4 regions of the Streptomyces sp. NPDC053755 genome follow, and region 1 is predicted to be linked to each of the others. Evidence: riboswitches for the same ligand, from Rfam matches in the RefSeq annotation. Region 1 holds a riboswitch; each other region holds the start of a gene.

Region 1 (7,787 bases):
CCCTCGTCGCGGTCGGCGGGGACGGACCAGACATGGACCGGACCGCCGGTCCGGCCGTCGAGCTGCTCCCAGCCGGGGTCCCCGTCGGTGGCGAAGGCGGCCCAGGCGCGGACCATGCGGCGCGAGAGGGCCCGGTCGTCCGCGTCGGCGGGGCCGCCGGTGAGGAAGTCGACGCCGACGGCGTCCAGCGTGCCGAGGGCGAAGGGGACGTCCGCCGCGTGCCAGGCGCGGACCGTGGTCCCGTCGGCGCGGGTGCGGCGGCGGTCGAACCGGGAGAGGCGCGTGCGGCCGCCGGCGCGGGCATGGGACCGCGCGAGGCGCGCGGTGTGAGCGGCGAACAGCGCGTCCCCGGCCAGCGCGAGGTAGATGTCCAGGACCGGCCGGCCCGTCATGAGGGCGCGGTAGCGCTCGACGAGGTCGTCGGGGAGGTCCCAGTGCGCGGTGAAGCGCGCGAGGTCGTCCTCGGTGGTGGCCGGGGGCATGCTGCCGACCTGGTGCATCAGCCAGTACTCCTCGGTGGTGTGACATGCCAGGAGGTCGATGTCGCGGCCGGCGCCGTCGGCGAAGGCGTCGAACGGGTCCGCGGTGAGGAGTTCACCGTCGAGGACCGGTCCGTAGATGACCGTGTCGTAGTGGAGCGGTCCGGAGTCGGGGTCGGCGGCGTACCGCGCCACGACGCGGTCCGAGGCCGCGACGAGCGTCCGGGGGGGCGCGGAGAGCAGGCCCTCGGCGGTGAACGGGACTTCGGCGGCGTCGGCGACCTGTCGCGCGAGGCCCGCGGCGAGGTCCGGCGGGAAGGACGCGTCGGGGACGCTGTGCGCGATGGCGCGGTGGAAGAGGCCGTCGGCTCGTCGGCTGCTCATCAGGCAGGCCACCGCCCCGGCGCCGGCGGACTGCCCGGCGACGGTGACGTCGGCCGGGTCTCCGCCGAAGGCGGTGATGTGGTCGCGTACCCATTCCAGCGCGGCGATCAGGTCGAGCAGTCCGCGGTTGTCGGGGAAGCCGGGCACGTGGCCGAACCCTTCGAAACCGAGGCGGTAGTTGCAGGTCACCACGGTCAGACCGGCGCGGGCGAGGGCGGATCCGTCGTAGTCGGGCTGAGCGGAGGAGCCGAAGGTGTAGGCGCCGCCGTGGATCCAGAACAGCACGGGGAGCGGGCCCTCGGCGTCGTCCGGCGTCCAGACGTTGAGGGTCAGGACGTCCTCGTCGCCCGGGCGCCAGACCGGGGCTCCGGGCAGTTCCGCCGACTGCGGGGCGACGGGCCCGAAGCGCGTGCAGTCCCGTACCCCGTCCCAGGGCTCGACGGGCCGGGGCTCGCGGAAGCGGGCGGCCCCGAAGGGCGGTGCGGCGTAGGGGATTCCCCGCGTGACGCGCAGTCCGTCGGTGATCGTTCCCCCGACCTCGCCGAGCTTCGTCGTCACGGTGGCCCCGGTCGCTGACACACCCACAGATGCTCCCCCATCGGTTCGCGGTCCGGCCGGTCCGTCCGTCCGGCTGCACAGGCTTCCACGGCGCCCACGGCCCGGCAATCGCATAATCCGCCGTCGTCGGTGTTCGCGAGTCGGCCACCTCGGCGCGGGCGCCGGTCGTCGTCCAGACCTCTCGGTACGGCGGCGTGCGAGGGCTCCGACGCGGTACGTCGCCCCGTGCGGCCACGCGGGGCCGCACGGTCACGGCAACGGCCGGTCGCGGTCGCGGTCGCGGCGACAGTGCGGAGGTGCGCTCAGCCCGTCGGGGATCGACCGCACACCGCTCCGCCTTCGGGGAGCCCACGGCCCTCCCCTCCTCGGTGCGAGACGGGCCGGTCCGGCCCCGGGCAGGTCACGGCCTGTCCGGCTGGCCCGCCGCGCGCCGGCGAGCCCGTCCGTCGGCGACGGTGTACGCGAGACCCGGAAGCACCAGCGCCACGCTCGCCCCCAGGGGCACGCCGAACAGCGGCTCCACACCGGCGAGCCGGTCGGTGATCACGAGGGCCGGGAGGCCGGCGACGAGCGCGACCAGCCAGCCCCTTCCCAGGCCCAGGGAGCCTCGGCGCAGCTCGAGCGCGACGGTGACCACGGCGATCGCGGCACAGAAGGCCAGGTGGCCCGCGGCGACATCCACGGCCGGCGTCCACCGGCGCAGGTGGGTGATCAGCAGCAGCACGCCCGCGACGAAGGGGATCATGGCCGCGAGGCGCGCCACGCGCCGGTGCAGCGGCCGGCGGGCGGCGGCCCAGGAGGCGGCGAACGCCTTGACGTCCTCCCCGACCACCTCGCGCGGGGTGCGCCCGGCGGCCTCCGCGTCCTGAAGGTGGGCGGCCAGCTCGGCGAGCATGTCGCGGACGGCCGCGTCGTCGATGCCGCGGTACTCCCAGTTGCTGCGGCACACCGCGAGTACACGTTCGGATGTCATGTGGTCGTCTCCCCCGTCGGTTTCGATGGTGCGGTCAGTCGGCCCGGTCAGGCCGATCCGGCCCGGTCGGGCCTGCCAGGACACGGCCGGCCTGGGCGGCGAAGTCCCGCCAGACGGCTCGCCCGCTGTCCAGTTCGGCGCGGCCCGGCCCGGTGAGCCGGTAGTACTTGCGGGGCGCGCCGCCGCTGGCCGACGGCGCCCGGTAGGACTCGACGAGCCCGGCCCGCTCCATCCGGGCGAGCAGGGGGTAGATGCTTCCCTCGCTCACCGGCTCCAGACCGCTCTCCGCGAGCGCTTCGACGAACTCATAGCCGTACCGTGGTCGTTCGGCGATCAGGGAGAGCAGACAGAGGTCGAACACCCCGCGCAGAAGCTGGCTGCGCCGCTGGTCGCCGGCGCCCGGCAGCTCCTTTGTCATGCGGCGCATGATAGTGAGCGACTACCTTGCGCCACAAGGCACCCTTCTCCCCCCACCCTCGTGGGACATAAAGCACCAAAAGGGATATCAAGGGATATTGATGTCGTTTCCTTTTGAGGTTGCACACTACGGTGAATAACGCATAAAAACCGATATCACTCCCCCGGTGACATGAATCACGCCCCTGCCCGGAACGGCCCCCGGCGACCCGGCGACCCCCTGCTGCCCAAGGGAGTTCGGCCCCGGCCTTCCCCGCGCCGAGGGCCACGTCACACCACGGGCACACATTCTGGAATTACCCGCACGGCCAGGGACTTGTTTCCGTCGACATTTCTCGCCTACGGTCACCTGCATTCGAGCGGATCGCCGAATCCTGCCACCGCCCGAAAGACCAACTATTCACCCGTCGGCAGGAGCGGGGGACCCACCTTTCTCTCCGGTTCGGGATTCCGGATCGGATCGGGGTGAAGTCGCACACGTGCGGCCGGGCATCTCCAGCCCGAACCCGACAGCTCACCCCGCAGGCGCCGGAGAGGAACCCATCATGCCTGCACACGGTAAGCACCGGCGCCCCAAGCACCGTCCCCTGACTCGTGGCCTCGCCCTCGCCGGCACCGGCGGCGCCGCCCTGGCCCTGCCGCTGGTCGCCACCGCCGCCGCTCACGCGACGCCCTCCGCCGCCTCCGGAACGCCCACCGGAATTGTCACGGAGAAGACCGTATCCAGCGCCGTGGAAAAGATCAAAGAATCGATTCCCGCCGCCTCGACCCCGGCGCGTTCCTACACGGTCACGGCCGGTGATTCCCTTTCCCTGATCGCGCACGAGCAGGGCGTACGCGGCGGTTGGAAGGTCCTTTACGACATCAACCGAAGCGTCGTGGGTGACAATCCGTCACTCATCCACCCGGGTCTGGAACTGACGCTCCGGAAGCAGGCGGCCGCGCCCAAGGCGCCTGCCAAGGCCGAGACCACGAGCAAGCCGAAGGCGAAGGCCAAGGCCAAGCCGAAGAGCACGGCGAGCACGAGCGCCGACCGCGCCAGCCGTTCGCAGGACCGCGGCGCCGCGCCCGTCAAGGCGGCGCAGGCGGCCGCCCCCGCCGCCGCGCCGGCCGCTCCGCGCTATACCAACGACCTCGACGGCTGGATCCGCGAGTCGCTGGACATCATGGCCTCGTACGGGATCCCCGGCACCTACGAGGGGATCCAGCGCAACATCATGCGGGAGTCCTCCGGCAACCCGCAGGCCATCAACCTCTGGGACTCCAACGCCCTCAAGGGCACTCCCTCGAAGGGCCTGCTCCAGGTGATCGAGCCGACGTTCCTCGCCTATCACGTCCCCGGTACGTCGATGGACCTCTTCGACCCCGTCGCGAACATCACCGCCGCCTGCAACTACGCGGCCGACCGCTACGGCTCGATCGACAACGTCAACGGCCCCTACTAAACGGCCGGTGAGGACGACGACGGCGAGGACCCGGCCGCTCGGGGGCCGGGACCTCGCCGTCGCCGTGCGCCCCCGGACCGGGCCGTAAGCGGTCTGCGGCATTCCGTCCCACGTGCCGACGGCGGAAGGCAGGATGGGCCCTTCGCAGACCCGTGGCCGGGGAGACCGCGGGTCGTCGCCGAAGGGGGAGACAGTTGAAGAGAAGCATCGCCTGGTGCGCCGGCGCGGTCGCGCTGGCGGCTCTGATCACCGGGGCGGGGCCCGCCACGGCCGACTCCGCGACCGCGCGAGCCGGGATCTGCGAGCCGGGACCGAAGGTCCTGCCCTCGCTCGCGGCCTCGGCGGGCGGCGCGTTCGCCACCGAGGGCGTGCACGACCTCGGGCCCCGCCGCCTCGCCGTCGGCGCGAGCGGCGGCCTGCCCGTGTACTGGACCGGCGACCGGGTCCACCCGGTGCCCCTCCCCGCCGGTTACGACGAGGGGGTCGTCCGCGCGGTCAACCGCAAAGGGCTCATGGCCGGCTGGCTGACGCGGCGGTCCGACCGCACGGTGGCGCTGTTCACCTTCCGCAGGGGCGACACCGCTGTCCGCCTCCTCGGCGAGGGCGGGACGTCGGGACAGGCCGACATCGACGTCAACGACTCCGGGGTCGTGGCGGCCGTCGACACCGACGGCACACCGAAGGCGTGGCGGGGCGGACGCCTGCTGCGCACCCTCGCACTGCCCCCGGACTCCGGTCCCGGCACGATCGTCACCCGCGTCACCGGCATCAACGCGCGCGGGGACGTCGTCGGCGCGGCCGAGCGCTCCTACGAGTCGGAGGAGGGCTTCGCCTTCGCCTCGTTCCCCGTCCTGTGGCCGGCCGACGGGGGCCCGGCGCGGGCGCTGCCGGTGGCCAGGGCGGAGTATCTGGTGCACAACCTGGCGGAGGGCGTGGACGACGCGGGGCGGGTGGCCGGGTACGTCTCCGTCAGCGACCGGTTCGACCCCGACCACCAGCCGTGGGTCTGGACGCCGCCGCACGCGGACCACGGCGGCTCCCCCGGCGTGCTCGCCGGTCAGCGGGAGGGCACCTTCGAGGCGGTCAGCCCGACGACGAACGTCTCCGTCGGCACCGCCATGACCCATGAGGAGGGCGCCCCCCTCAAGCCGTACCAGGCCCAGCTGTGGCCTGGGCAGGGCCCCGTCCGTGCCCTGCCGTCCCTGGCCCCCGACGGCTCCGCGCGCGCCAGGGCCGTGTCGGACGACGACCGGGTGGGCGGCGTGGCCGTGGACGCGGCGGGCACCGCCCGGCCGGTGGTCTGGGGCTGCGCGAGCCGCCAGGCGTACCTGTCGTAGCGGCTTCTCCGGACGCGAACCGCCGCCGCCCGGGTCCGCCGGGCGGCGGCGGTGTCCTCGCGGGTCCTCCCCGTCCTGGCCTCGGCCGCGCGACCGCCGGTGAGGACGGGACGGCCTCAGCGTGCGATGTCGGCCTTCGGGCCCATGACGATGACCGGCTCCTTCGCCGGGTCCAGAGCGCGCAGCAGCTCCGGCATCACCTCACGCGCGAGTGAGACGCATGCCTGGGTCGGCCCGCCGTGGTCGACGTGGATCCACACGCCGCCGCCCTTGGCCGCTCCCAGCGGCCTCCTCTTGTCGAGGGGGGTCGTGCCGGGGATCCGGTTGTAGTCGATGGCGATCACGTAGTCGAAGGAGCCTTCCAGTGGCTCGCCGGCGAAGCCCGTGCCCTGGACCGCGAACTCCTCGTCCTGGTCGTACGGCAGCAGCGAGCCGGGGTCCGGAAGCCTCCCGCCGGCGTCGCCGACGCGGAACACGCCGATCGGCGAGCGCAGGTCACCGGCCACGTGGTCGGCGGTCCAGCCGCGCAGCGCGTTGTGGGCGGGCCACGGTCCGGCGACCCGGTTCCACCGCCTGCCGGCGTCCCGCTCGTAGAGCACGGCCGTGGCCTCGTTGGTGGTCGCCGTCTCTCCCAGCACCACCAGGGCCTGGGTGCTGGCCGCGGGGAGGGCCGCACGGGTGGCCGGGCCGACACCCGGGATGCGGTCGACCCAGGCGGCCTGCGGCCTCGGGGCCGGTCGGTCCTGCGGTACGGAGTCGCGGTCGCCGGGTGGTCCCGCGGCTCCCCTGAGGGGTGCGGGGGGTGGTGCCTCGGTGCAGGCGGCGAGGAGCAGCGCCGCGCACAGGGTGGTCGTCAACGCTCGTAGGGCGGCCTTGCGGACAGGCATGGGACGGCATCCTCCGACGCTGGGGGGGGGGGAGCGGAGCAACGCAGCGATCCGTACCCGCTCCGCCTGCGTCTCCTGCCCCCGGTCCGCACACTCACCCGTCCAGGGCACGCGGCGGCCTGACGGGGCGGCGGAGGGCGGCGGCGTCCCTGTCCGGCCCGGGACGGCGGGCCGGGGCGACGGGCGCCCATCGGGTGCGGGTCAGGCGGCCAGACCCAGTTGCTGGCGGACCACGATCGCGTTGAGGCGGATCGTGTACGGGGCGACGTCCGCGATCCCCAGCGCGCCGACCCGTTCCTTGTCCAGGCCGACGGTCACGTCGATGCAGAAGGCGATCGCGTACATGTACGCGCCCGTCTCCTCGTCCTGCAGGGCGAAGAACAGATCGCGGTAGTAACGGGTGCGCTCCTGTGCCTCCTCGTAGTACGAGAGCCCCGGCTCGCCCTCCTGCGCGGCGAGGCCGGTGAACGCGTGGACGAGTTCCTGCTCGATGGTGTCCCAGAAGGACGCGTCGGCGAACTCCTCCGGGAGCGCCTGGCGCACGGCCTCCTTGAGGGAGAGCACCATGACCAGGACCGGGGCGTTCTCCTGGAGCCCCCAGCCCCGGACCATCTTGACGATGGCGCTGTCCGGTATCGCGGAGGCCGCCTCCCTGATGTTGTCGAAGTCGAAGTTGACGGTCGCCGGGGCGATCGCCTCCTGGAACAGCCGGTCGATGACGCGGGCCTGGTCGATATGGTCCGGGCCCACCTCGATGACGGTCTTGAAAGCTGCGGCCATGCACTCCTCCTGGTGTCGCGGTGATCTGCGGTGATCAAGAGGGGTCAGTATGCCGAGGGGAGGCACGGCGGGGCGACGGCGTCCCGCCGTGCGGACGGCGACGGGGAAGGGCGGCCCTCGTCACCGGGAGAGGTGGTCGGCGAACCAGCGGGCGGCGAGGTCACCGACCCGTTCCAGGGTGCCCGGTTCCTCGAAGAGATGACCGGCGCCGGCGACGACGTCGAGCCGGTTCTCGCAGCGCAGTGCGGCACGTGCCTGCTCGTTCAGGTCGAGGACCAGGGGGTCGGCGCCGCCCACGATCAGGAGGGTGGGGGCGCGGACACCGGCCAGGCGCGGGCCGGCCAGGTCCGGGCGGCCGCCGCGGGAGACGACCGCGGACACCGGGGACGCGGGATCCGCCGCGGCCCACAGGGCGGCGGCCGCGCCGGTGCTGGCGCCGAAGTAGCCGATCCCGAGGGCTTCCGTGCCCGGCCTGTCCCCGAGCCACCTCGTGGCCTGGGCGAGGCGCTCCGCGAGCAGCTCCGTGT
Region 2 (7,787 bases), on a different contig from region 1:
TGCGCTTGCATACAGTGGCAGGACTTTTCCGTATCGCGATCGAAGGGACGTACATGCCCATGGGTCACACGGCCACGGCCGAGGCCGGCTCCGGCGGCCTGACAGCGACCGAGCACCGGCTGGCCAACGGCCTGCGCGTGGTGCTCTCCGAGGACCACCTGACCCCGGTCGCCGCGGTCTGCCTCTGGTACGACGTCGGCTCGCGTCACGAGGTCGCGGGCCGCACGGGTCTCGCCCACCTCTTCGAGCACCTGATGTTCCAGGGGTCGAAGCAGGTCCACGGAAACGGTCATTTCGAGCTGGTCCAGGGAGCGGGGGGTTCGCTCAACGGCACGACGAGTTTCGAGCGCACCAACTACTTCGAGACGATGCCGACCCATCAGCTGGAGCTGGCCCTCTGGCTGGAGGCGGACCGCATGGGCTCGCTGCTGGCCGCACTGGACGACGAGTCCATGGAGAACCAGCGCGACGTCGTCAAGAACGAGCGCCGCCAGCGGTACGACAACGTGCCCTACGGCACCGCCTTCGAGAAGCTGACCGCCCTCGCCTATCCCGAGGGGCACCCGTACCACCACACGCCGATCGGCTCCATGGCCGACCTGGACGCGGCCACCCTGGAGGACGCGCGGAGCTTCTTCCGTACGTACTACGCGCCGAACAACGCGGTGCTCTCGGTCGTCGGCGACATCGACCCGGAGCAGACCCTCGCCTGGATCGAGAAGTACTTCGGATCCATCCCGTCCCACGACGGCAAGCGGCCGCCGCGCGACGGCACGCTGCCCGACGTCATCGGCGAGCAGCTCCGCGAGGTCGTCGAGGAGGAGGTGCCGGCCCGCGCGCTGATGGCCGCCTACCGCCTCCCGCACGACGGCACCCGCGAGTGCGACGCCGCCGACCTGGCCCTCACCGTCCTCGGCGGCGGCGAGTCCTCCCGGCTCCACAACCGCCTGGTCCGCCGCGACCGCACGGCCGTCGCGGCCGGCTTCGGCCTGCTGCGCCTCGCCGGAGCGCCCTCGCTCGGCTGGCTCGACGTGAAGACCTCCGGTGGAGTGGAGGTGCCCGAGATCGAGACCGCCGTCGACGAGGAGCTGGCCCGCTTCGCCGCCGAGGGCCCCACGCCCGAGGAGATGGAGCGGGCCCAGGCGCAGTTGGAGCGCGAGTGGCTCGACCGGCTCGGCACGGTCGCCGGCCGCGCCGACGAACTGTGCCGGTTCGCCGTGCTGTTCGGCGACCCGCAGCTCGCCCTGACCGCCGTCAACCGTGTCCTGGACGTCACCGCCGACGAGGTGCGGGCGGTCGCCGCCGCCCGGCTGCGTCCCGACAACCGCGCGGTGCTGGTGTACGAACCGGTCACTGCCGAGCACGGCGACAGCGTCAGCGAGAACGACGAGGAAGAGGGAGCGGACCAGTGAGCGACGCTGCCGCGGCTTTGACGAGCATGGAGTTCCACCCGCAGCCCCAGCCGGGCACCGCACGTCCCTGGGCCTTCCCGGCCCCGGAGCGGGGTGCGCTGGACAACGGCCTGACCGTGCTGCGCTGCCACCGTCCGGGCCAGCAGGTGGTGGCCGTCGAGATCTTCTTCGACGCCCCCCTGGAAGCCGAACCCGCGGGCCTCGACGGCGTCGCCACGATCATGGCGAGGGCCCTCTCCGAGGGCACCGACAAGCACACGGCGGAGGAGTTCGCCGCCGAGCTGGAGCGCTGCGGCGCCACACTCGACGCCCACGCCGACCACCCGGGCGTACGCGTCTCCCTCGAGGTCCCCGTCTCCCGGCTGCCCAAGGCGCTGGGCCTGCTCTCCGAGGCCCTGATCGCCCCGGCCTTCGACGACAGCGAGATCGAGCGCCTGGTGCGCAACCGCCTCGACGAGATCCCGCACGAGACGGCCAACCCGGCCCGCAGGGCGGCCAAGCAGCTCTCCAAGGAGCTGTTCCCGGCCGGCTCGCGCATGTCCCGGCCGCGCCAGGGCACCGAGGAGACCGTCGCCGCGATCGACGCCACGGCCGTCCGCGCCTTCTTCACGGCGCACATCCGGCCCGCCACGGCCACCGCCGTGGTCGTGGGCGACCTGACCGACGTCGACCTGGACGAGGTCCTCGCCGAGACGCTCGGCGCGTGGACCGGCGACACCGCCGAGCCGCGCCCCGTCCCGCCGATCACGGCCGACGACACCGGCCGTGTGGTCATCGTGGACCGCCCCGGCGCGGTCCAGACGCAGCTGCTGATCGGCCGCGTCGGCGCCGACCGGCACGACCGCGTCTGGCCCGCCCAGGTCCTCGGCACGTACTGCCTCGGCGGCACCCTCACCTCCCGCCTGGACCGGGTCCTGCGCGAGGAGAAGGGCTACACCTACGGCGTCCGGTCCTTCGGACAGGTGCTCCGTTCCGACGCCGAGGGCAACGGCGCCGCGATGCTCGCCATCAGCGGTTCGGTCGACACCCCCAACACCGGCCCGGCACTTGACGACCTGTGGAAGGTGCTGCGCACGCTCGCCGCGGAGGGACTGACCGACGCGGAGCGGGATGTGGCGGTGCAGAACCTGGTGGGTGTGGCGCCGCTCAAGTACGAGACCGCCGCCTCCGTCGCGGGGACGCTCGCCGACCAGGTCGAGCAGCACCTTCCGGACGACTTCCAGGCGCAGTTGTACGCGCGTCTGGCGGAGACGGGCACGGTGGAGGCGACGGCCGCGGTCGTCAACGCCTTCCCGGTGGACCGTCTGGTCACCGTGCTCGTGGGTGACGCGGCGCAGATCGAGGAGCCCGTGCGGGCGCTCGGCATCGGCGAAGTCACCGTCGTCACCGGCTGATCGAGGCGGAACAGACGCCACGGCGAGGACCCCGACGTCACCATACGTCGGGGTCCTCGCCTTTGTTGATCTTTTGTCCGTATTGAGGCGGAGGGTGGGTGTCTGCCCTGTGGCATGTCTTACAAACAGCCGAGTCCGTTTGCCGATTGAAAGACGGTCCGTTTAGCGTCAATCCGGCTGTTCGCCAGTTGCACCCGCCGCACCCGCGGCATCGGACAGTCATCGCCGAGTCCCCGTCAGGCGCGAGCCTGGGGAGCCGGGGACCCACACGAAGTCCCTGGGGTGAATCGGACGCCTTCGCACCCGTGCGGAGGGGCCCGTAGGAGACCTTCCTGCTCCGAACCCGTCAGCTAACCCGGTAGGCGAGAAGGAAGGAAAGGATCAGCCACTACATGGCGTTCACCCGTGCCACCGGGAAGCATCGTGGTCCGAGCCGTCTGGCGCGCCGCAGCGCGGGCATCGCCGGCGTCGCGACCCTCGCCACCACCGGCGTCATCGGAACCCTCGCTTCCCCGGCGCTCGCCGCTGACACGGACACCCGCTCGCTCGAGGACACCGGCATGAACCAGGCCGTCGTCTCCGAGTCGCTGGCGGACCGGATCGACGTGCAGGCGGCCGCGCAGGAGCGGGAGGCCGTCGAGGCCATCGCGAAGGCGAAGGCCGAGGCCCGTGCCAAGGCGGAGGCGAAGCGCAAGGCCGAGGCCCGCGCCAAGGAGATCCGCGAAGCCAAGGAGCGCGCCGCCCGGGAGGCCGAGCGCAAGCGCCTGAACTCCTTCCAGCTCCCCGTCGCCGGCTCGTACGTCACCACCGGGTACCAGACCGGCGGCTCCCTGTGGTCCTCCGGCAGCCACTCCGGCGTCGACTTCCACGCCTCCTACGGCAGCGAGGTCGTCTCCGTCGGCTCCGGCACCGTGGTCGAGGCCGGCTGGGGCGGCGCGTACGGCAACAACATCGTCATCCGGATGAACGACGGCACGTACACCCAGTACGGGCACCTTTCGGCCATCAGTGTCTCGGTCGGCGAGACCGTCACCCCGGGCGAGCGGATCGGCATCTCCGGCTCGACCGGCAACTCCACCGGCCCGCACCTGCACTTCGAGGCCCGCACGAGCGCCGAGTACGGCTCCGACATCAACCCGGTCGCGTACCTGCGCGCCCGCGGCGTGAACGTCTGACCCGACCGCGTCCGGCGAACGCCACCGGGCCGCCCAAGGCCCGACGAAAAAGCCCCGGCTCGTACCGAGCCGGGGCTTTTTCGTCGGCCAAAAGATATCCATGGATCTCCCGTAGCCATCGGAAATACCGCCCCGCTGCAATAGAGTCACCGAAGAGTCGACGAACAGACGTCCATCGGATGGGTTTCGCGCGGAAAAGGCGGAGGTCGAACATGCGCATCCCGGCGCATTCGGTATGCACGGCGATTCGGGACGACATCGTCTCCGGTCTCTTCGAGCGCGGCAGCCGGCTGACCGAGGAGCAGCTGGCGCGCCGTTACGGAGTCTCCCGCGTGCCGGTCCGCGAGGCGCTGCGCACCCTGGAGTCGGAGGGCTTCGTGGTCACCCGTCGGCACGCGGGCGCCCACGTCGCCGAGCCAACCGAGCAGGAGGCGGCGGACCTGCTGGACGTCCGGGCGCTCCTGGAGCCGCTGGGGGCCGCCCGCGCCGCCCAGCGGCGTACGGACGCGCACCTCAAGGTGTTGCGCGGCCTGGTCAGGCTGGGTCAGGAGCGTGCCCGCCGCGGCCAGGGCGACGACCTGCGCTCCCTGGGCGGCTGGTTCCACGAGACCCTCGCGCAGGCGTCCGGCAGTCCGGCGCTCACGGCGCTGCTCACGCAGCTGCGGCACAAGATCGCCTGGATGTACGCGATCGAGCCGACGGCGCAGCCGGTCGAGGCCTGGGCCGAGCACGGGGCGATCGTCGACGCGGTGGCCCGCGGAGACGCCGAGCGGGCCCGCGCCCTCACCGCCCTGCACGCCGAACGTTCGCTGGTCCTGTACCGGCCGAAGCGGCCCGAGCGCGGCCGTGTGAGGGCTTCGCAACATGTCGTAAACACCGCGAGCATCCGGAATTAACGACCGGGCCGTATACAAAGAGAAGTAATGGGGCGGTGGAATTCTGCTGCCCGGAAATGCGGGGCCCTTAAAGGCCCCTCGATCGATTTCGTCGACAGGGCATCGCGTCGGCGGGCTCGCGAATTCGGGCTGTCCGGAATCCTTTCCCCTGGAGTCCTCGCGGCCCGGGCCCCGGCCTTCCCGTGGCCTCGCCGCAGGACGCGCGAGACGGCCGGACGCGCGAGCCGGCAGGACGCGGGGACCGGCAGGACGCGTGAGGCGTCCCGGCCGTGCGCCCTGCCGTGCCGGTCTGTCCGGTGCCGGCCTGTGGCCCGGCAGACGCGAAGGAGCCGCGTCCGCCGGGGGGCGGGACGCGGCTCCTTCGCGAGGTGACGTCAGACGGTCTCGGGAAGCTCTTCGAGACCCTCGGCAACCAGCTTGGCGAGACGGTCCAGCGCGGCTTCGGCGCCCTCGGCGTCCGAAGCGAGCACGATCTCCTCGCCGCCCTGTGCGCCCAGACCGAGCACCGCGAGCATCGACGCGGCGTTCACCGGGTTGCCATCGGCCTTGGCGATCGTCACGGGGACGCCGGAGGCCGTGGTGGCACGGACGAAGATGGAGGCGGGGCGGGCGTGCAGGCCCTCGGCCCAGCCGACGTTGACGCGGCGCTCAGCCATGGTGTTGCCCTTCAAGTCTTAGCGGGTTGTCTAGACCAGTCTCTCATGTGCGGCGATGTGCTCGTGCCTGCCCGCGGCCCGGCGGAACCGCCCTCCGGCCCTCCCACCTTGCACGGACCGTGCGGGGCACGCACGCCGTGCGCGGCCGGTGCCGCTGTCGTACCCCCGCCGTACGCTTGCCCCATGCAGAGCGCGTCGGAACAGCCGGACCCGGCCCAGCCGGAACACGCCTACCCGGACCACTGGGAAGCGGACGTGGTCCTCCGCGACGGCGGCACCGCACGCATCCGGCCCATCACCGTCGACGACGCCGACAGACTGGTCAGCTTCTACGAACAGGTCTCGGACGAGTCGAAGTACTACCGGTTCTTCGCGCCCTACCCGCGCCTGTCCGCCAAGGACGTCCACCGTTTCACCCATCACGACTACGTGGACCGGGTCGGACTCGCCGCGACCGTCGGCGGCGAGTTCATCGCCACCGTGCGGTACGACCGCATCGACGCCCGCGGCCTGCCCGCCTCGGCCCCCGCCGACGAGGCCGAGGTCGCCTTCCTCGTCCAGGACGCGCACCAGGGCAGGGGCGTCGCCTCCGCCCTGCTCGAACACATCGCCGCGGTGGCGCGGGAGCGGGACATCCGACGGTTCGCCGCCGAGGTGCTCCCCGCCAACAACAAGATGATCAAGGTGTTCACGGACGCCGGGTACACCCAGAAGCGCAGCTTCGAGGACGGCGCCGTGCGCCTCCATCTCGACCTGGAGCCCACCGACCGCTCGCTCGCCGTCCAGCTCGCCCGTGAGCAGCGCGCCGAGGCCCGCTCCGTGCAGCGGCTGCTCAGCCCCGGCTCGGTCGCCGTCGTCGGCGCCGGCCGCACCCCGGGCGGCGTCGGCCGGACCGTGCTGCGCAACCTCCTCGACGCCGGCTACACCGGGCGGACGTACGCCGTGAACCGGGCTCTCGACCAGGAGGCGACCGCGCTCGACGGCGTGCCGGCCTTCCGCTCCGTCGCGGACATCGGGGAGCCGGTCGACCTGGCCGTCCTGGCCGTCCCCGCCGAACGGGTGCCTGAGGCGGTCGCCGACTGCGGTGAGCACGGGGTGCGCGGCCTGGTCGTCCTCAGCGCGGGATACGCCGAGACCGGGACGGAGGCGGGACGGGACCGCCAGCGCGCACTGGTCCGGCAGGCCCGCTCGTACGGCATGCGGATCATCGGGCCCAACGCCTTCGGGATCATCAACACCTCGGACGGCGCCCGGCTGAACGCCTCGCTCGCGCCCCAGATGCCGGCGGCCGGGCGGATCGGGCTGTTCACCCAGTCAGGGGCCATCGGCATCGCCCTCCTCGCCGGCCTCCACCGCCGGGGCGCCGGTCTGTCCTCCTTCATCTCGGCGGGCAACCGGGCCGACGTCTCCGGCAACGACCTCCTCCAGCACTGGTACGACGACCCGGCGACGGACGTCGTCCTGCTGTACCTGGAGTCGATCGGCAACCCCCGCAAGTTCACCCGGCTCGCGCGGCGCACCGCGGCGGTCAAGCCGGTCGTCGTGGTCAAGGGCGCCCGGCACAGCGGCAGCGCGCCGCCCGGCCACCGTGTGCCGGTCACCCGGATCCCGTACGCCACCGTCTCCGCGCTGCTCCGGCAGGCCGGGGTCATCCGCGTCGACACCGTCACCGAACTCGTCGACGCGGGCCTGCTCCTCGCCGGCCAGCCCCTGCCGACCGGACCGCGCGTGGCGATCCTCGGCAACTCCGAGTCCCTCGGGCTGCTGACGTATGACGCCTGTCTCACCGAGGGCCTGCGGCCGCTGCGCCCCCTCGACCTCACGACGGCGGCGAGCCCGGCGGACTTCCGCGAGGCGCTCGCGGCGGCGCTCGTCGACGAGACCAGCGACGCGGTCGTCGTGACGGCGATCCCCTGGGTCGGCGAGACCGGAGCCGTCGAGTCCGGTGACGGGGAGGTCCTCGCGGCCTACCTCCGGGAGGCCGTCGCCTCCGCTCCCGCCCCGGCGAAGCCCGTGGTCGTGGTGCACGTCGAGATGGGCGGCCTGGCGGAGGCCCTCTCGGCGGCGACGAGCACCCGCCCGGCGACGCCGACGCGGAGCGCCGGCCCGTCAGCGACCCCGGCCGGCCCGCCCCCGCCCGCCGGCCCGCCCGCCCCTTCCGGCGGCCCGTCCCCCGCCGCGTCCGCCGGCCGCTCCACGCCCCCGGGCACCACTCCCACGGCTCCGACCGGCCCGCCCGCCACCGCGCCCGTCC
Region 3 (7,787 bases), on a different contig from region 1:
CTTCCGGGGCGAGTACTACGAACTGGCCGATCCCTCGCTCGTCCGCGGCCTGGTCTATCCGGTTCCCGACCCCGCGTTCCCGTTCCTCGGCGTGCACCTGACCCGGGGCGTCGACGGAGGCGTCCATGTCGGCCCGAACGCCGTGCCGGCGCTCGCCCGGGAGGGGTACGGCTGGTCGGTCGTGCGCCCCGGGGACCTCGCGGGCACGCTCGCGTGGCCGGGCTCGTGGGCGATCGCGCGGGAGCACTGGCGGTACGGAGCGGGGGAGCTGCGGCGCTCGCTGTCCAAGCGGGCGTTCACGGAGGCCGTGCGCAGGCTGCTGCCGGTCGTGGAGGAGCGGGACCTGCGACGGACCTCGGCGGGCGTCCGCGCCCAGGCCGTCCTGCGGGACGGCACCCTGGTCGACGACTTCCTGATCCGCGAGTCGGCGAGGACGGTGCACGTCCTGAACGCCCCGTCCCCGGCGGCGACGGCGTCCCTCCCGATCGGCAGGGAGGTCGCGCAGCGCGCCTTGGCGCTGCTGTAGGGGCGTTCCCCCGCCCCGCTGCCCCTCCCAGGCCGCCCCGGGGCCGCTGCCCCTCCCGGACCGCTCCCTGCCGCCCCCGGCCCGCTCGCCCGGGTCGTCCCCGACCCCGCCCCGCGACCGGGCCGCAAGGCCGCGCCCGGGCCCTCGCCGCGGACCGCCGGCGAGCGCGGGCGGCCCCGTAGAATTGCCGCATTGTGTCTGAGACCCGTGAAACCGTTCCGCACCCCGCCGACGCGCCCGTCCACGCCGATCGGGTCGCCGTCGCGTCCGCCACCGAGCCCGTCGCCGAGGCCGTCGTCGCCCGCCGGGGCAGCCGGATGTTCGCCGCCGGGGAAGGGCCCCTGCCCGATCCCGCCGGGTCGCACCACGAGCGGCGCATCCGCAGCTTCCAGCCCCGGCGCAGCCGCGTCACCGCGGGCCAGGCCGAGGCCATGCTCAAGCGCTGGCCGGACTGGGGTCTGGACATCGACGGCAAGCGGGTCCTCGACCTGAAGGAGATGTTCGGCGGCCTTCCGGTCGTCCTGGAGATCGGCTTCGGCATGGGCGAGGCCACCGCGCGGATGGCCGCCGCCGACCCCGGCACCGGCATCCTCGCCGTGGACGTCCACACCCCCGGCCAGGGCAACCTCCTGGGACTGGCCGACCGGAACGGGCTCGAGAACGTCCGGGTGGCCAACGGCGACGCGATCATCCTCCTGCGCGAGATGCTCACCGCCGACGCCCTCGACGGCTGCCGCGTCTACTTCCCGGACCCCTGGCCCAAGAAGCGCCACCACAAGCGGCGCCTCATCCAGCCCGAGTTCCTCACCCTGCTCGCGACCCGGATGAAGCCCGGCGCCGTCCTGCACTGCGCCACGGACTGGGAGGAGTACGCCGAGCAGATGCTGGAGGTCCTCTCCGCCCACCCCGGCTTCGCGAACACCCGGCCCGACGGCGGCTACGCCCCCCGCCCGGACTTCCGCCCCCTCACCCGCTTCGAGGGGCAGGGCCTCGACAAGGGGCACGTGGTCCACGACCTCCTCTTCCGGCGGGTGTAGGCCGGGTTTTCCACAGGGCACGGAACTCCCGCGCACGTTGTCGGTGCGGCTCGTTAGGGTCGCTTACGTGTCGAACCCCGTTCCCTCCCCCGTACCCGCCAGGGATGCCGAGGAGCCGGCCTTCGCCGGCGTCCCCGGCCGTGCCCAGTGGCGCTACCGGCCCCGGCGCGCCTTCTGGCGCAGCAAGGCCGTCCGGGCCGTCGCGGTGATCACGGTGCTCGCGCTGTGCGCCCTGGTGATCCTCGCGCTGGTGCGGGACGAGACCGGGACGGAGGGTTTCCTCGTCGGGCTCGGTCTGGCCGTGCTGCCCGTGCCGCTCCTGATGGCCGCGTTCCGCTGGCTCGACCGCGTGGAGCCGGGCCCGTGGAAGAACCAGCTCTTCGCCTTCGCCTGGGGCGCGTTCGCGGCCGCGCTCGTCGCGCTGACCGCCAACACCTTCGCGGTCCGCTGGATAGCGACCGCGACCGCCGACCCCACCTCGGCGGACACCCTCGGCGCGACCGTCGTCGCACCGGTCGTGGAGGAGAGCGCCAAGGCCGCCGCGGTGCTGCTGCTCTTCCTCTTCCGCCGGCGTGACTTCACCGGGCTGATCGACGGGGTCGTCGTCGCCGGTTTCACCGCCACCGGCTTCGCCTTCACCGAGAACATCCTCTATCTCGGCAGGGCCTTCGGGGAGGACCAGGAGTTCGGCTCCTCGGGCCTCGGCTCGGTGACGGCCGGCACCTTCTTCGTGCGGATCGTGATGTCGCCGTTCGCGCATCCGCTCTTCACCGTGCTCACCGGCCTCGGCTTCGGCTTCGCGGCTCTCGCAGCCCGCCGGAGGCGAATCCGCCGGATCCTGCTCCCCGTGGCCGGCCTGGTCCTCGCCATGGGCATGCACGCCCTGTGGAACGGCTCGGCCGTGTTCGGCGGCTGGGGGTTCATCCTGGTGTACGGCATGTTCATGGTGCCGGCGTTCGCGTTGCTGACCTGGCTGGCGATATGGAGCCGGCAGCGGGAGCTGCGCACGATATCCGGGCAGCTCCCGGCGTACGCGGCGGCGGGCTGGCTCTCCCCCGCCGAGCCGCTCGCGCTCTCCTCCATGCGGGCCCGCTCGATGGCCCGCGCCTTCGCCGCACGGACGTACGGAAAGCCCGCGGCGCAGGCGGTCGGGGAGTACGAGGCCTTCGCGACGACCTTGGCGTTCCTGCGCCACCGGGCCGAGCGGGGCGCGGCGGAACCGGACTTCGCCGCCCGCGAGCAGGAACTGCTGCACCACCTCTGGCAGCGCAAGGCGGTGGCCTCCCCCGCGCTCACGTACGCGGCGCGGGCCACCGGGCAGGTGTGGGCGCCGCCGCAGTACCTCGACTACAGCGGCTACAACCCGTACCGCAGCTGACGGACGCCCGGCCCGTACCGGGCACGGCGGCGTCCGCCGCGCCGGCCAGGACCGACCTGCCGGGTCAGACGTTCAGGCCCTTGTCCCGGAGCCAGGCCGCCGGATCCACGCCGGATCCGCCCGGGGTGTGGACCTCCAGGTGGAGGTGGGCTCCCGTGACGTTGCCGGTCGCGCCCACGCGGCCGATCGTCTCGCCGGTGCCCACCGACTGACCGGCGGCGGCGGTCATGGAGGAGAGGTGGCAGTACCAGATCTCCGTACCGTCCTCCAGCTCCAGGACGATGCGGTAGCCGTACGCGCCGGACCAGCCGGCCGAGGTGATGGTGCCGCCGTGGACCGCCTTGACCGGCGTGCCCGTGGGGGCGGCGAGGTCGAGACCCGTGTGGTAGCCCGAGGACCACATCGAGCCGGACTCGCCGAAGGTGGAGGTGATGACGTAGGAGGAGGTGGGCAGGGCGTAGCTCGCGGCGAGCTTCGCCAGGCGCTCCGCCTCGGCCTTGGCCGCCGCTTCGGCCTCGGCCTGCTTCTTCGCCTCGGCCGCCGCCTTCTCCGCGGCGCTCGCCTTGGCGGCCGCCTCGGCAGCGGCCTTCTCGGCCGCCGCCTTCTCCGCCGCGGCCTTCTCGGCGGCGTCGGCGGATGCCTGCTGCTGCTCGGCCTGCTGGAGGATGCGGGCGCGCAGCGCCTCGCCCGCGTCGGCGGTGGACGCGGAGGCGGTGGTGGCCTCGGCCGCCCCGGTGCCCTCGGCCTCCAGGGCGAGTGTGGCGGTGAGCGGCTGGAGGTTGCCCGTCGCGGCGACGTCGCCAGCTCCGTCGGTCCCGTCCTCGAGGAGTTCGCCGACGCCGGGCAGCTGGGAGGCGTCCGGGAGGTCGAGGTCGGGAAGGGATATGGAGACGGCGGGCTTCTCCTGGGCGGTGGCCAGGCCGCCCGCGCCGACGGCGGCGATCACACCGACGCCGAGGACGGTGGAGGAGCGGGCGAAGCCGGAGCGCTGCTTGACGACGCGGTGACGGCCTCCGGAGCGGGCCTGCTGGCGGAGGGAGTCCTCGGTCGGGTTCCACTCCTCCCAGGTGCCCGCGTCGTGGTCCGTCCCGGCGGCACCCGAGGCACCGAACGCGTCGAAGGGGGCTTCGGGGGCAGGGGTGTTGGACGCCACGGAGGCGTGCTCCTTTCCTTCCTTCTCGCCTACCGGGTTAGCTGACGGGTTCGGAGCAGGAAGGTCTCCTACGGGCACGGTCGCACAGGTGCGAAAGCGCCCGATTCACCCCAAGTGGTGGTTCCCCGGTTCCCTTTCAGGATTCGGCGCACGCGCACGGTGCCGTCTCTTGCGACGACTGGGACGACCGCGCTGCGTTATCGAACGTTAATAGACAGGGGGTCCTGATTCCAAGCTGTTCCTACTGATCGTTCACAGGATTGCGGGGTATTGGCCCGACTTGACCCCCCTCCCGTGAAAAGGCGGTGCGCAACTCGAAACTGATGTTAAGTCAACTGTTATCGGAGCGGGATCTTTCGATCACGGATGGTCACGACCGCCCCCGTCACGGCACCACGGGCATCGTCCGCCGCCGCACCGGCTGCCCCAACGCCGGACGGCTCACCGCCAACAGCGCCATGTCGTCCGTCGTCCCGCCGCCGGTGTACCGGCGCACATCGTCGACGAGCGCGTCGAGCAGCTCCTCCGGCCCCGGGAAGATCCTCCCGGCGAGACGCTCCGCCGGGTCGTAGAAGGCCCCGTGGGCGTCGCGCGCCTCCGAGAGGCCGTCCGTGAAGAGGAGCAGCGTGGCGCCCGGCGGGTACGGCGTCGCGTCTGCCCGGTCCGGCCACGCGGCCAGATCGCCCATTCCGAGGGGCAGCGCGGGCTCGGTCGGCGCCAGCATGGTCAGGCCGCCGTCGGCGAACAGCAGCAGCGGCTCCGGGTGCCCGCGGTTGACCACCCGGATGAGCCCGGCACCGCGCGGGATCTCGGCCAGGACGGCGGTGGTGAACCCCTCGGCGGCGTCCAGGCCGGCCCGCCGGGTGCCCTCGCGGGCCAGCGCCCGCTCCAGGCGCTGGGCGACGCCCTCCAGCGTCGACTCCTGCTCGGCCGCCTCCCGGAAGGCGCCGATGACGACGGCGACGGCCTCGACCGCGTCCAGGCCCTTGCCCCGTACGTCACCGACCACGAGCCGTACGCCGTGGGGGGTGTCCTGGACGGCGAACAGGTCGCCTCCGATGAACGCGTCCGCCTGCGCGGCCTCGTAGCGTGCCGCGATCTGCAGCCCGCCGATCCGCTCGGCGGGCGTCGGCAGCACGGCCTTCTGCGCCGCCTCGGCGATCACCCGCGCCGATGCCAGCCGCTCGCCGCTGCGCCGCACGACCCGGTTGATCAGCAGGGCGAGGGCGGAGACCGTGATGACCGTGAAGGTCTCGGTGAGCGCCGGGACGTCGGTGAGGGTGTCGTTGTAGACGTGCAGCCCGATGGAGGCCAGTACGGCGGCGATGCCGGTGAGCAGGGTCGTCAGCATCGAGAAGAGCGGGGCCGCGATGAGCGGGGCGGCGGAGAACAGCGGGGCGGCGGTGTAGGCGGGCGGGGTCGACAGGTCGAAGACGATCCCTCCCGCGATGACCAGCGGAGGCAGGGCCCGGATGAACCGGCGGGCGCGTTCGCCACGCGGACGCGGATGCCCGGAGGTCCCGTTCCCCGCCGCTGGCTGCCCCACCTGTGCTCTCCTGCCGGGTCCGTACACGGCGACGGACGGTACCGTGCCCTCCCCAGCCTGCCGGGAGCCGCGCCGGGCGGCGACCTCCACTCCGCCGACTGGGGGACGGCCCGCACGCGCCACTCCCCCGACGACGGGCTCGGCGCCGACCCTTCGCGCGGTGGCGGCGGGGAGGCGCGGTCACGGCCTAGAGGTTCCGCTCGGCGTAGATCTCCATGGCGTCCCGGACGAGAACCGCCGTGCCCTCGCCGTGCTTGTCGTAGTGGACGGTGAAACGCGGGTCGTCGACGTACATCCGGCCGAGGCCGATCACGTACTCCTTCGCGGGCGTCGTCGTGTGCGACAGCCACGCCACCTGTCGCCGGGCCAGCTCCTGCACCTCGTCGCTGCCGGCGGCGAGGCCGTCCCTGGCCGCCTGCCCGAAGTCGCGGGCGATGCCGGCCTGCTCGTCCATGAACGCCTGCTTCCGCTCGGCGCTGAGCGAGCGCCACCAGCGGTCCCCCTTCTCGTACGCGTCGCGGCCCCAGCGTTCGCTGACCTCCGCCTCGTACCGCGTGTGATCGAATCCGTCGAACACTTCCTCGGCCATGAGTTCTTCTCCGTTCTCGGTCTTGTGGAGGGTGGTCCGCACCGAGGCGATCTGCCGCCCGATGCGTTCGCGCTCCTGCTCCAGCAGGGCGAGATGGGTCCGCAGGGCGGCGGACGTGTCGCGCTGCCCCGCGAGGACCTCGGCGATGGCGGGGAGCGAGAGCCCCAGCTCGCGCAGCAGCAGAATGCGCTGCAGCCGCACGAGTGCCGCCTGGTCGTAGTACCGGTAACCGTTGGCGCCGATCCGGCTGGGCTCCAGCAGTCCGCGCTCTCCGTAGTGCCTGAGCGTGCGGCTGGTGGTGCCGGCCTTCCTGGCGATCTCTTGGATCGACCACTCCATGCCGAGAACGCTAGATCTTGACGTTGCGTAAAGGTCAAGCCACCACGAAGCGGGGAACCCGGGGGACGCCGGAAAGCCGCGAACCGGGAACCGGGGGGAGCCGGAAAGCCGGAAAGGGAGGAATCCGGAAAGCCGGCAAAACACGACGAAGGCCCGGATCCAGTGACTGGATCCGGGCCTTCGTTGCTACTGAGTAGCGGGGACAGGATTTGAACCTGCGACCTCTGGGTTATGAGCCCAGCGAGCTACCGAGCTGCTCCACCCCGCGTCGGTGAATATGACCTTACGGCATGGGTGGCCGATCCGGAAATCCGTTTCCTCAGCAGCCGCAGTCCCCGGCGTCCACGGGCGCCGTCAGCGGATCCGCGTCCTTCTTCTCCGCGCCTTCCCACGTCTCGTACGCGAAGCCCTCGCGCACCCAGTACTCGAAGCCGCCGAGCATCTCCTTCACCTGGTAGCCGAGCTCGGCGAGGGCGAGGGCCGCGCGGGTGGCGCCGTTGCAGCCGGGGCCCCAGCAGTACGTGACCACGGGCACGGACCTGTCCAGGAGCCGCTCGGCCTGCTCGGGGACGAGGGCGGTCGGCAGGTGGACCGCGCCGGGGACGTGCCCCTGGTCCCAGGAGGCGGTGGAGCGCGAGTCGACGACCACGAAGCCGGGGTCCGTGTCGGCGGCGAGGGCGGAGGCGACATCGGAGACGTCGGCGTGGAAGGCGAGACTGGCGGCGAAATAGGCCGCCGCCACGGCGGGAGAGGCCGGCGGGGTGCGAAGAACCGAATTGACCTGGGTCGTTGTCGTCATGTGTGAAAACCTACGATCGAAGATCAACGGGCTGAAGTGACGATTCCCGGGACCGATGGCGTTTCGCCGGGAAAAGACGGGCGTTCGCCGGGGGGCGGCGGGGATCTCACCCATCGGGACGGCGTCCGCCGTTCCGCTCAGGCCCGGGACCCGCTCGAAACGGACGCGGGGCAAGCCCCGGGCAGGCTTCGCGTAGCGCGGGGCAAGCCCCGGGCAGGCTTCGCGTGCCGCCGCGAAACGGCCCCTCAGCCGCGGCCCGGCCCCCGTCCCCGCCCGCACCCAGGTCGCCCTAGGCGGCCTTCTCCAGGAATCCGAGCACCCGCTCGACGAGCAGTGCCGTCGCCGCCGCGTCGTACCCGGGCAGGCTGCTGTCCGCGAACAGATGCCGGTCGCCCTGATAGAGGAACAGCTCCGCGTCGA
Region 4 (7,787 bases), on a different contig from region 1:
CTTCGCCGCGTCGCGGGCCATGTCCTCGACCTCGCCGATGGTCTCCGCGCCGGCGAAGCCGCCGCCCACGAAGACGAAGGTCAGCGCCTTGCGGCGGACGTCCTCGTCCGTCGTCGAGTCGGCCTTGTCCAGCTGCTCCAGGACGTGGTTGCGGAGGCCGATGGCCTCCTCCACGCCCTTCATGCCGATGCCCTGCTCGGCCAGGCCGGGGATCGGGAAGGTGCGGGAGACCGCGCCCATCGCGATGACCAGGTAGTCGAAGGGCAGCTCGTAGGCCTCGCCGACGAGCGGCGCGACCGTGGCGACCTTGCGGTCCTGATCGATGGTGGTGACGCGGCCGGTGAGCACCTCGGCTCCGCGCACGACGCGCCGCAGGGGGACGACGACGTGCCTCGGCGAGATGCTGCCTGCGGCGGCTTCGGGGAGGAAGGGCTGGTACGTCATGTACGAGCGCGGGTCGACGACCGTGACGGTCGCCTCGCCGTAACGCATCTTCTTGAGAATGCGTCGAGCTGCGTACAGGCCTACGTACCCACCGCCTACTACGAGGATCCTGGGACGCTCCGTGGTGCTCATGCCATCGAGTATCCACCCCTCCGAGGGGGGTCGCTCGTGCGCCCCTTCACAAGCACTTCGGGCACCTCTGCTACACTCCGCCGCCCACGTGACCGAGGTCATGATGCAGCAAAGGAACCAGGGCGTTACGGCGCACGTTGTTCACCCCCGTTGAACTGGCCTGGAGAGCTGTCGTTAACCCTGAACCACGTGGTGCGTTCACACGATGGAAACAGAGTGCGAACGGGGCTCCGCACCTACGAAAGCGCCCCGGCAGGGGCCCCGGAGGCCCTCAAGACCCCTCTTGGCCCCCCTCGGGGCGCTTTTCCTTGTGAAGAACTTCACGAACTTTCTCGACGGCCCCTCACCGAGGCCGCCGCCGGGTGTCCGTTATGCCACGGACAGGGCGATTCCGTCGAGGATGTCGTGCTCGCTGACGACGACCTCGCGGGCCCCCGTGCGCTCCATGATCTCCAGCAGCACCAGGGCCCCCGCGACGATGACGTCGACCCGCCCGGGGTGGATGACCGGGATCGCCGCCCGCTCGTCGTGCGTGGCCTCGAGCAGCCGCCGGGTGACCTCGGCGACCTGCTCGCGGGAGATCCGGGAGTGGTGGATCGCGGTGGAGTCGTACTCCGGGAGGCCGAGCGCGATGGCGGCGACGGTCGTCACCGATCCGGCGAGCCCGACGAGGGTGCCGGCCTCGGTGATCGGGACCGTCCGCGCGGCCAGGTCGAGCGCGGCCCGGACGTCGGCGCGGACCGCCTCGATCTCGGCGGGTGCCGGCGGATCGCTGCGCACGTGCCGCTCCGTCAGGCGTACGCAGCCGATGTCCACGGACCGGGCCGCCTCGACATGGCGGTCGCCCACGACGAACTCGGTGGAGCCGCCGCCGATGTCCACCACCAGGTAGCGGTCCGCGCCGGGCAGCTCGGCCGTCGCGCCCGTGAAGGAGAACTCCGCCTCCTGGTCGCCGCTGATCACCTCGGGCTCGACGCCCAGGATCCCGGCCACGCCGGCGACGAACTCGTCGCGGTTCTCCGCGTCCCGCGAGGCGGAGGTGGCCACGAAGCGGAGCTTGTGCGCGCCCAGCTCCTCGATCACGGCGGCGTACTCACGGCAGGCGGCGAAGGTGCGCTCCAGCGCCTCGGGGGCGAGCCGCCCCGTCCTGTCGACGTCCTGGCCGAGCCGGACGATCGTCATCCGCCGGTCGAGCTCAGTCAGCTCACCGGTCTCGGGGTGCACGTCGGCGACGAGGAGGCGGATGGAGTTCGTCCCGCAGTCGACGGCCGCGACCCGGGTCGTGCCGGTCATGCCGTCCCCTCCTTCTCCTCGCAGGGGGTGACGCAGGGGCCCTTGGCCCACCACTCCGGCAGCATGGCGATCGCCTCGTCGCCGAGCGGGTTGACCCCGGGGCCGGCGGCCAGCGAGTGGCCGACGAGGACGTGCAGGCACTTCACCCGGTCCGGCATGCCGCCGGCGCTCGGGAAGCCCTCCAGGACGTCGATGGCGTCACGGCGGGCGATGTAGTCCTCGTGCGCGGCCCGGTAGGCGGCGGCCAGTTCCGGATCGGTGCCGAGGCGGGCCTGCATCTCCTTCATGACCCCGTTCGCCTCAAGGGTGCCGATGGCGGAGGCGGCGCGGGGACAGGTCAGGTAGTACGTGGTGGGGAACGGGGTGCCGTCCGGGAGCCGCGGCGCGGTCTCGACGACGTCCGGGTTGCCGCACGGGCAGCGGTGCGCGATGGCGCGCAGCCCGCGGGGCGGCCGGCCGAGCTGCGCCTCGAATGCGGCGACGTCCGCCTCGGTGGGCTCGGTGCGTGCGGTCTGCGGAGGGGGCGTTTCCATGCCTGCGTCTGTCTTCTCGTCGGTGGGCGGTGAGGTGGGCGGCGCGGTCCGCGGTGCGGTGCGCGTGCGCTCCACGGTCCGCGGCGCGCGTCCCCCCTGGGGGGTACGTGGTGCGCGACGCGGTACGTGAGGCTCGGTGCGGGTGCGACGCGTGTGCCGTCGCACCATCATCTCGCGCCCGCGTCCCCGCGGGGCGCGTCGGCGCGGTCGACGCCGTCCCAGAGGTTGGAGTACCACGGGCGGTCGGCCGCGCCCTGCTCGGCGCGGCGGGCGCGCTCCGCTTCGGGGTCGTTCGCGGTGAAGCCGGTCTCGCCGGGAAGGACGTAGTGCAGGTGCTCCCGGGCGAGACGGCGGACGTACGCCGGGTCCTGGAGCCGCGCCTTCTCGTCCCGCAGCTCCTCGACCCGGGCGGCCGCCTCGGCGGCCTGGCGCTCCTGCTCGGCGATCTCGCCCCGCTGGGAGACGTACTGGCGCATGGGATAGGCGAGCGCCACGACCAGCGAGCAGACGATCAGGGCGAGGAAGGCCGCGCGGCCGGTGAGCCGTGAGCGGCGGGCCTGACGGCGCGTCTGGGAGCGGTAGACACGGGCGGCGGTCTGCTCCCCGAGGAGTCTGATCCGGGTCGCGGTCGAGAAGCGGTCCCGGTCCTTCGCGGCCATGTCGTGTCGCCTCCCCTGTCCGTCCCTCACACGCGTACGTCCCCGCACACGGTACGGGACCGGGTGCGGGGACGTACGGAAGCTACCTGCGGGGGGTCGTTCAGCCCTTGAAGCGGGGGAACGCGCTGCGGCCGGCGTAGACCGCGGCGTCGTCGAGGATCTCCTCGATGCGCAGGAGCTGGTTGTACTTGGCGACGCGCTCGGAGCGGGCCGGGGCGCCGGTCTTGATCTGGCCGCAGTTGGTGGCGACGGCGAGGTCGGCGATGGTGACGTCCTCGGTCTCGCCGGAGCGGTGGGACATCATGCACTTGAAGCCGTTGCGCTGGGCCAGCTCGACGGCGTCCAGGGTCTCGGTCAGCGAACCGATCTGGTTGACCTTCACCAGGAGGGCGTTCGCGGACGCCTCCTCGATGCCACGGGCCAGGCGCTCGGGGTTGGTGACGAACAGGTCGTCACCGACGAGCTGGACCTTGGCGCCCAGCTTCTCGGTGATGACCTTCCAGCCGGCCCAGTCGTCCTCGAACAGCGGGTCCTCGATGGAGACCAGCGGGTAGGAGGCGACGAGCTCCTCGTAGTACTCGGTCATCTCGGCGGCCGAGCGGGACTTGCCCTCGAACTCGTACGAGCCGTCCTTGTAGAACTCGGATGCGGCGCAGTCGAGCGCGAGCGCGATGTCCTTGCCCGGGACGTAGCCGGCCTGCTTGATGGCCTCGAGGATGAGGTCGAGCGCGGCGCGGTTGGAGTCGAGGTTCGGGGCGAAGCCGCCCTCGTCGCCCAGGCCCGTGGAGAGGCCCTTGGTCTTCAGGACGGACTTGAGGGTGTGGTAGACCTCCGTGCCCCAGCGCAGCGCCTCGGAGAAGGACTCCGCGCCGATCGGGGCGATCATGAACTCCTGGATGTCCACGTTGGAGTCGGCGTGCGACCCGCCGTTCAGGATGTTCATCATCGGAACGGGCAGCAGGTGCGCGTTCGGGCCGCCGAGGTAGCGGAACAGCGGGAGGTCGGACGCCTCGGAGGCGGCGTGCGCGACGGCGAGGGAGACGCCGAGGATGGCGTTGGCGCCGAGCGAGGACTTGTCCGGGGTGGCGTCCAGGTCGAACATCGCCTGGTCGATCAGGCGCTGCTCGGTGGCGTCGTAGCCGACGAGTTCCGGGCCGATCTGCTCGATGACGGCGAGGACGGCCTTCTCGACACCCTTGCCCTGGTAGCGGTTCGGGTCCCCGTCGCGAAGCTCGAGGGCCTCGAACGCACCGGTGGAGGCACCGGACGGAACGGCAGCACGGCCGGTGCTGCCGTCGTCGAGGCCGACCTCGACCTCGACCGTGGGGTTGCCTCGGGAGTCCAGGATTTCCCGGGCTACGACGACGTCGATGGACGGCACGAGCATCTCCTTCTGGGATGTGACGCTAGATGTGACGCATGCGGTGCAGGGTCGCTTTGGCCTTGCGGCAAGAGCCTAACCGGCTCCGGGGCTCCAGCCCGCCGGGCGCCCGCCCGCTGGGACGAAAAAGGACCCAAGGGCATGCATATGGGGACGGACGAACCCAGAACTACTGGACAGTAACGAGGCCGGGCCGCCGGATGGGCTCCCGGGTGCGGGCCGGGCGGGCCGACGGCGTGCCCGTGACGCGCGGAACCCCGGCCCGACGCGCACGGGGGAAGGGCGCGCCGGACCGGGGTGGTCACCGCGGGAGGGTCGTGGGGCCCGTGGAAGCCGCCGGACTCACACGGGCCGCCGGGCTCACTTCAGGTGGAGCTGCTGGCCCGGGTAGATCAGGTCGGCGTCGTCGACGATGTCCTTGTTGAGCTCGAAGAGCTTCGCCCAGCCGCCCTTGACGTCGTGGGCGGCGGCGATGGTGCTCAGGGTGTCGTGGGCCTTGACCTTGTACTCGCCGTCGCCCTTCTCGACCTTCTTGCCGGTCGGGGTGGTGACGGTCTTCTTGGACTCGGCCTTCTTGGGCTCCGCGGCCTTCGGCGCGGTGCGCTTCTCGCTGCGGGTCGTCGGCTGCTCGGCCTGACGCTCCGGCGCGGGGGCGCTCTCCTCGGCGGAGCCGCCGTCGTACGAGGCGCCGGAGAGGCCCACGCCGCAGCTCGGCCAGGCACCCTTGCCCTGGCCCGCCAGGACCTTCTCGGCGATCTCTATCTGCTGCGACTTGGAGGCCTGGTCGGCGGTCGCGGCGTAGGCGGTGCCGCCGTAGGCGGCCCAGGTGGAGGCCGAGAACTGCAGGCCGCCGTAGTAGCCGTTGCCGGTGTTGATGGACCAGTTGCCGCCCGACTCGCACTGGGCGACGGTGTCCCACTCGGAGGCGGTGGCCGCGGAGGCGGACCCGGCGGTCATCAGCGGGGCGGCCACGGCGACGCCGGCGATGCCGGCGAGCGCGACGGCGCGGGTGGCCTTGGAAGCGCGACGGTGCTTGCCCTTGCTCGAAAGCAGCATGAAGTTCTCCTCACCGACGCCTGCGAGGTGAGCTGTCGGGTTCGGACCAAGTGAGTTGTCCGGCCGCGTGACCAGCACGCGGCTCCACCCCAAGCCGTTCCGGCCGTCTGTCTCGACGGCCGGGACCGGCACTTACCTGGGTCCCCCGCTCCTGCCTACGGCGCTTGCGCGACGACTGTTCCCATCGGCCGACGGCAGGATTCGGCGTTTTCGGTCGACGGGGCCCGCGGTGGCGAGCGGTGTCGACCGTAAACACAGACCCCCACGAAGTTCAAAGACGTCCATAGGGGAGAAATCGCCCCTACGCACCCCTGGGCGAGGGGCGTTTACGCAGGTGAGAAGCGACAGGAGCAGAGTTTGCGGACGTGGCGGGCCAGTTCGGGCAAAGAGACCCATGTCTCACTTACACAGAACCGGACATAGGGCCCCTAACTACCCCTGGGCGGGGACCGTTTCGGGCGACAGGTCGAGGCTCTGACCAGGCAGGATGAGGTCCGGATCGGCGCCCACCGTCCGGCGGTTGGCGTCATAGAGAGCGGTCCAGCCGCCGGGCAGCTCGTTCTCCTGGGCGATCTCGGTCAGATTGTCCCCCGGCTGCACGGTGTATTCGTCCGCGGTGCCGGAAGTGTCCGTGTTGTTCCCACCCGCGCCGGGTGTCGCGCTCTTTGTCGACCCGTCAGTCCCGTCGACACCGGCGGCCCCGTCGGCCGGCGAAGCGTGACGACCGCTCTCACGGCCCGCGTCTGTACCGGTTTCGAGGGTGTTGTCCGCATTGCCCGTCTCTGGGGCGGCGCCTCCGCGGTGCTTGCCGGTGCCGGGGGCGACCGGGGCGGAGGGCGCGGTGGAGGTCCCGGGCGTGGCACCGGTGCCCGGCGCGCCGGTGGTCGCCGAGGCGTCCGGCGACGAGGGCGCGGTGGAGGCGGGAGCCGAAGGCGCGGCCGGGGAGGTCGCGGGAGCGCTGGGGAAGGTCTCCGGCGCGGAGGGGCCGGCCGGGATGCCGGCGGTGCGGTTCGACTCCGCGGCCGGGCCCGTGGGCTCCTCCGGCGTGACCGGCGGTCCCGGGTCGACGTCGGGGACGGTGCCGTCGTTCGTCAGGCCGGCGATGGGGGCGCAGGTGGCCCACTCCGTGCCGCCCGCGGCGAACGCCCGCTCGGCCACCGTGATCTGCTGCGCGCGGCTGGCGAGGTCCGCGCTGGAGGCGTAGGCGAGACCGCCGTGCCGCTCCCAGGTCTCCTGGGTGAACTGGAGTCCTCCGTAGAGGCCGTTGCCGAAGTTGGCACTCCACAGGCCACCCGATTCGCACTCGGCCACCCGGTCCCAGGTGGCGACATCGGCGGCCGAGGCGGAACCCGCGCCGAGCAACGGCAGCGCGAGGGCCGATCCGGTCACACCTGCGGCGACGACTATGGCGGGGGCCTGGCGGGGTCTGCGGTGACGTCCGTTTCCGGAGCGCATGCGAGGTGCCTTTCGCGTGACGGCTGAGACTGCGGTGAACGTAGCGGCATTCGAACGTCAGTCACAAGTCGATGCAGCGGAGATCACGTAAAAGTCACAGTTTTGACGATGCGTCAGGTGCCAGATGGGGTGAACTCCACCGGAAGCGTGCGCAATCCACGCATGATGAGACCTCCGCGCCACCGCAGATCCGCCGGATCGACGGCGAGCCGGAGGTCCGGCAGCCGGGTCAGCAGCGTGGCGAGGGCGATCTGTCCTTCGAGCCGGGCGAGCGGGGCGCCGATGCAGTAGTGGATGCCGTGTCCGTACCCCAGATGCTGGTTGTCGCGCCGGGAGAGGTCGAGGGTGTCGGGCGCGTCGAACCGCGCCGGATCGCGGTCGGCGGCGGCGAGCACGACGAGGACCGGGTCGCCCGCCGGGATCTCCCGGCCGCCGATGGTCAGCGGCTCCGTCGCGTACCGCCACGTGGCCAGTTCGACCGGCCCGTCGTAGCGCAGCAGCTCCTCGACGCCGGTCTCCAGGAGCCCTCGCTCCCCCGCCGCCAGCGACGCCTGGAGGCGCTCCCGCTGACCGGGGTTCCGCAGCAGGGCGTACACGCCGTTCCCGACCAGATTGACGGTGGTCTCGAAGCCGGCGAAGAGCAGGATGAACGCCATCGCCGCGGCCTCGTTCTCGGTGAGGTGCTCACCGTGGTCGGACGCCCTGATGAGGCCCGAGATCAGGTCGTCCCCCGGGTCGAGCCGCTTGCGGTGGATCAGCTCCGCGAGGTAGCCGCGCATCTTCTTCACCGACCGGGCCACCCCGCCGCGGGGACCGCCGCCGTGCCGGATCATC

What was found. A riboswitch is a leader RNA that binds a small molecule or an ion and turns the genes downstream of it on or off. The one in region 1 is predicted to bind cyclic di-AMP.
Positions count from the first base shown of each region.
Region 2: linked by a shared signal. The riboswitch ahead of AB0K65_RS03345 (M23 family metallopeptidase) and the one ahead of AB0K65_RS19035 (LysM peptidoglycan-binding domain-containing protein) in region 1 are both predicted to bind cyclic di-AMP.
Region 3: linked by a shared signal. The riboswitch ahead of AB0K65_RS31485 (M23 family metallopeptidase) and the one ahead of AB0K65_RS19035 (LysM peptidoglycan-binding domain-containing protein) in region 1 are both predicted to bind cyclic di-AMP.
Region 4: linked by a shared signal. The riboswitch ahead of AB0K65_RS13140 (transglycosylase family protein) and the one ahead of AB0K65_RS19035 (LysM peptidoglycan-binding domain-containing protein) in region 1 are both predicted to bind cyclic di-AMP.

Region 1 covers NZ_JBFASK010000018.1:114,156-121,942, reverse strand. The annotation lists gene AB0K65_RS19050 (carboxylesterase family protein) at 1-1,421, opposite strand, end outside; gene AB0K65_RS19045 (hypothetical protein) at 1,822-2,394, opposite strand; gene AB0K65_RS19040 (PadR family transcriptional regulator) at 2,429-2,812, opposite strand; cyclic di-AMP (ydaO/yuaA leader) riboswitch at 3,167-3,352, shown strand; gene AB0K65_RS19035 (LysM peptidoglycan-binding domain-containing protein) at 3,357-4,256, shown strand; gene AB0K65_RS19030 (hypothetical protein) at 4,451-5,593, shown strand; gene AB0K65_RS19025 (hypothetical protein) at 5,710-6,480, opposite strand; gene AB0K65_RS19020 (Type-2Aa cytolytic delta-endotoxin) at 6,682-7,260, opposite strand; gene AB0K65_RS19015 (phosphoribosyltransferase family protein) at 7,381-7,787, opposite strand, start outside.
Region 2 covers NZ_JBFASK010000002.1:115,140-122,926, forward strand. The annotation lists gene AB0K65_RS03335 (pitrilysin family protein) at 54-1,412, shown strand; gene AB0K65_RS03340 (pitrilysin family protein) at 1,409-2,806, shown strand; cyclic di-AMP (ydaO/yuaA leader) riboswitch at 3,020-3,186, shown strand; gene AB0K65_RS03345 (M23 family metallopeptidase) at 3,199-3,981, shown strand; gene AB0K65_RS03350 (GntR family transcriptional regulator) at 4,194-4,877, shown strand; gene AB0K65_RS03355 (HPr family phosphocarrier protein) at 5,252-5,533, opposite strand; gene AB0K65_RS03360 (GNAT family N-acetyltransferase) at 5,717-7,787, shown strand, end outside.
Region 3 covers NZ_JBFASK010000062.1:14,145-21,931, forward strand. The annotation lists gene lhgO (L-2-hydroxyglutarate oxidase) at 1-526, shown strand, start outside; gene trmB (tRNA (guanosine(46)-N7)-methyltransferase TrmB) at 844-1,563, shown strand; gene AB0K65_RS31480 (PrsW family intramembrane metalloprotease) at 1,631-2,941, shown strand; gene AB0K65_RS31485 (M23 family metallopeptidase) at 3,006-4,094, opposite strand; cyclic di-AMP (ydaO/yuaA leader) riboswitch at 4,106-4,253, opposite strand; gene AB0K65_RS31490 (PP2C family protein-serine/threonine phosphatase) at 4,480-5,640, opposite strand; gene AB0K65_RS31495 (MerR family transcriptional regulator) at 5,828-6,568, opposite strand; tRNA gene AB0K65_RS31500 (tRNA-Met) at 6,763-6,836, opposite strand; gene AB0K65_RS31505 (rhodanese-like domain-containing protein) at 6,888-7,367, opposite strand; gene AB0K65_RS31510 (dienelactone hydrolase family protein) at 7,657-7,787, opposite strand, start outside.
Region 4 covers NZ_JBFASK010000010.1:130,094-137,880, reverse strand. The annotation lists gene AB0K65_RS13165 (NAD(P)/FAD-dependent oxidoreductase) at 1-576, opposite strand, end outside; gene AB0K65_RS13160 (Ppx/GppA phosphatase family protein) at 946-1,869, opposite strand; gene AB0K65_RS13155 (DUF501 domain-containing protein) at 1,866-2,402, opposite strand; gene AB0K65_RS13150 (septum formation initiator family protein) at 2,570-3,061, opposite strand; gene eno (phosphopyruvate hydratase) at 3,162-4,448, opposite strand; gene AB0K65_RS13140 (transglycosylase family protein) at 4,803-5,498, opposite strand; cyclic di-AMP (ydaO/yuaA leader) riboswitch at 5,501-5,715, opposite strand; gene AB0K65_RS13135 (transglycosylase family protein) at 5,931-6,887, opposite strand; gene AB0K65_RS13130 (cytochrome P450) at 7,067-7,787, opposite strand, start outside.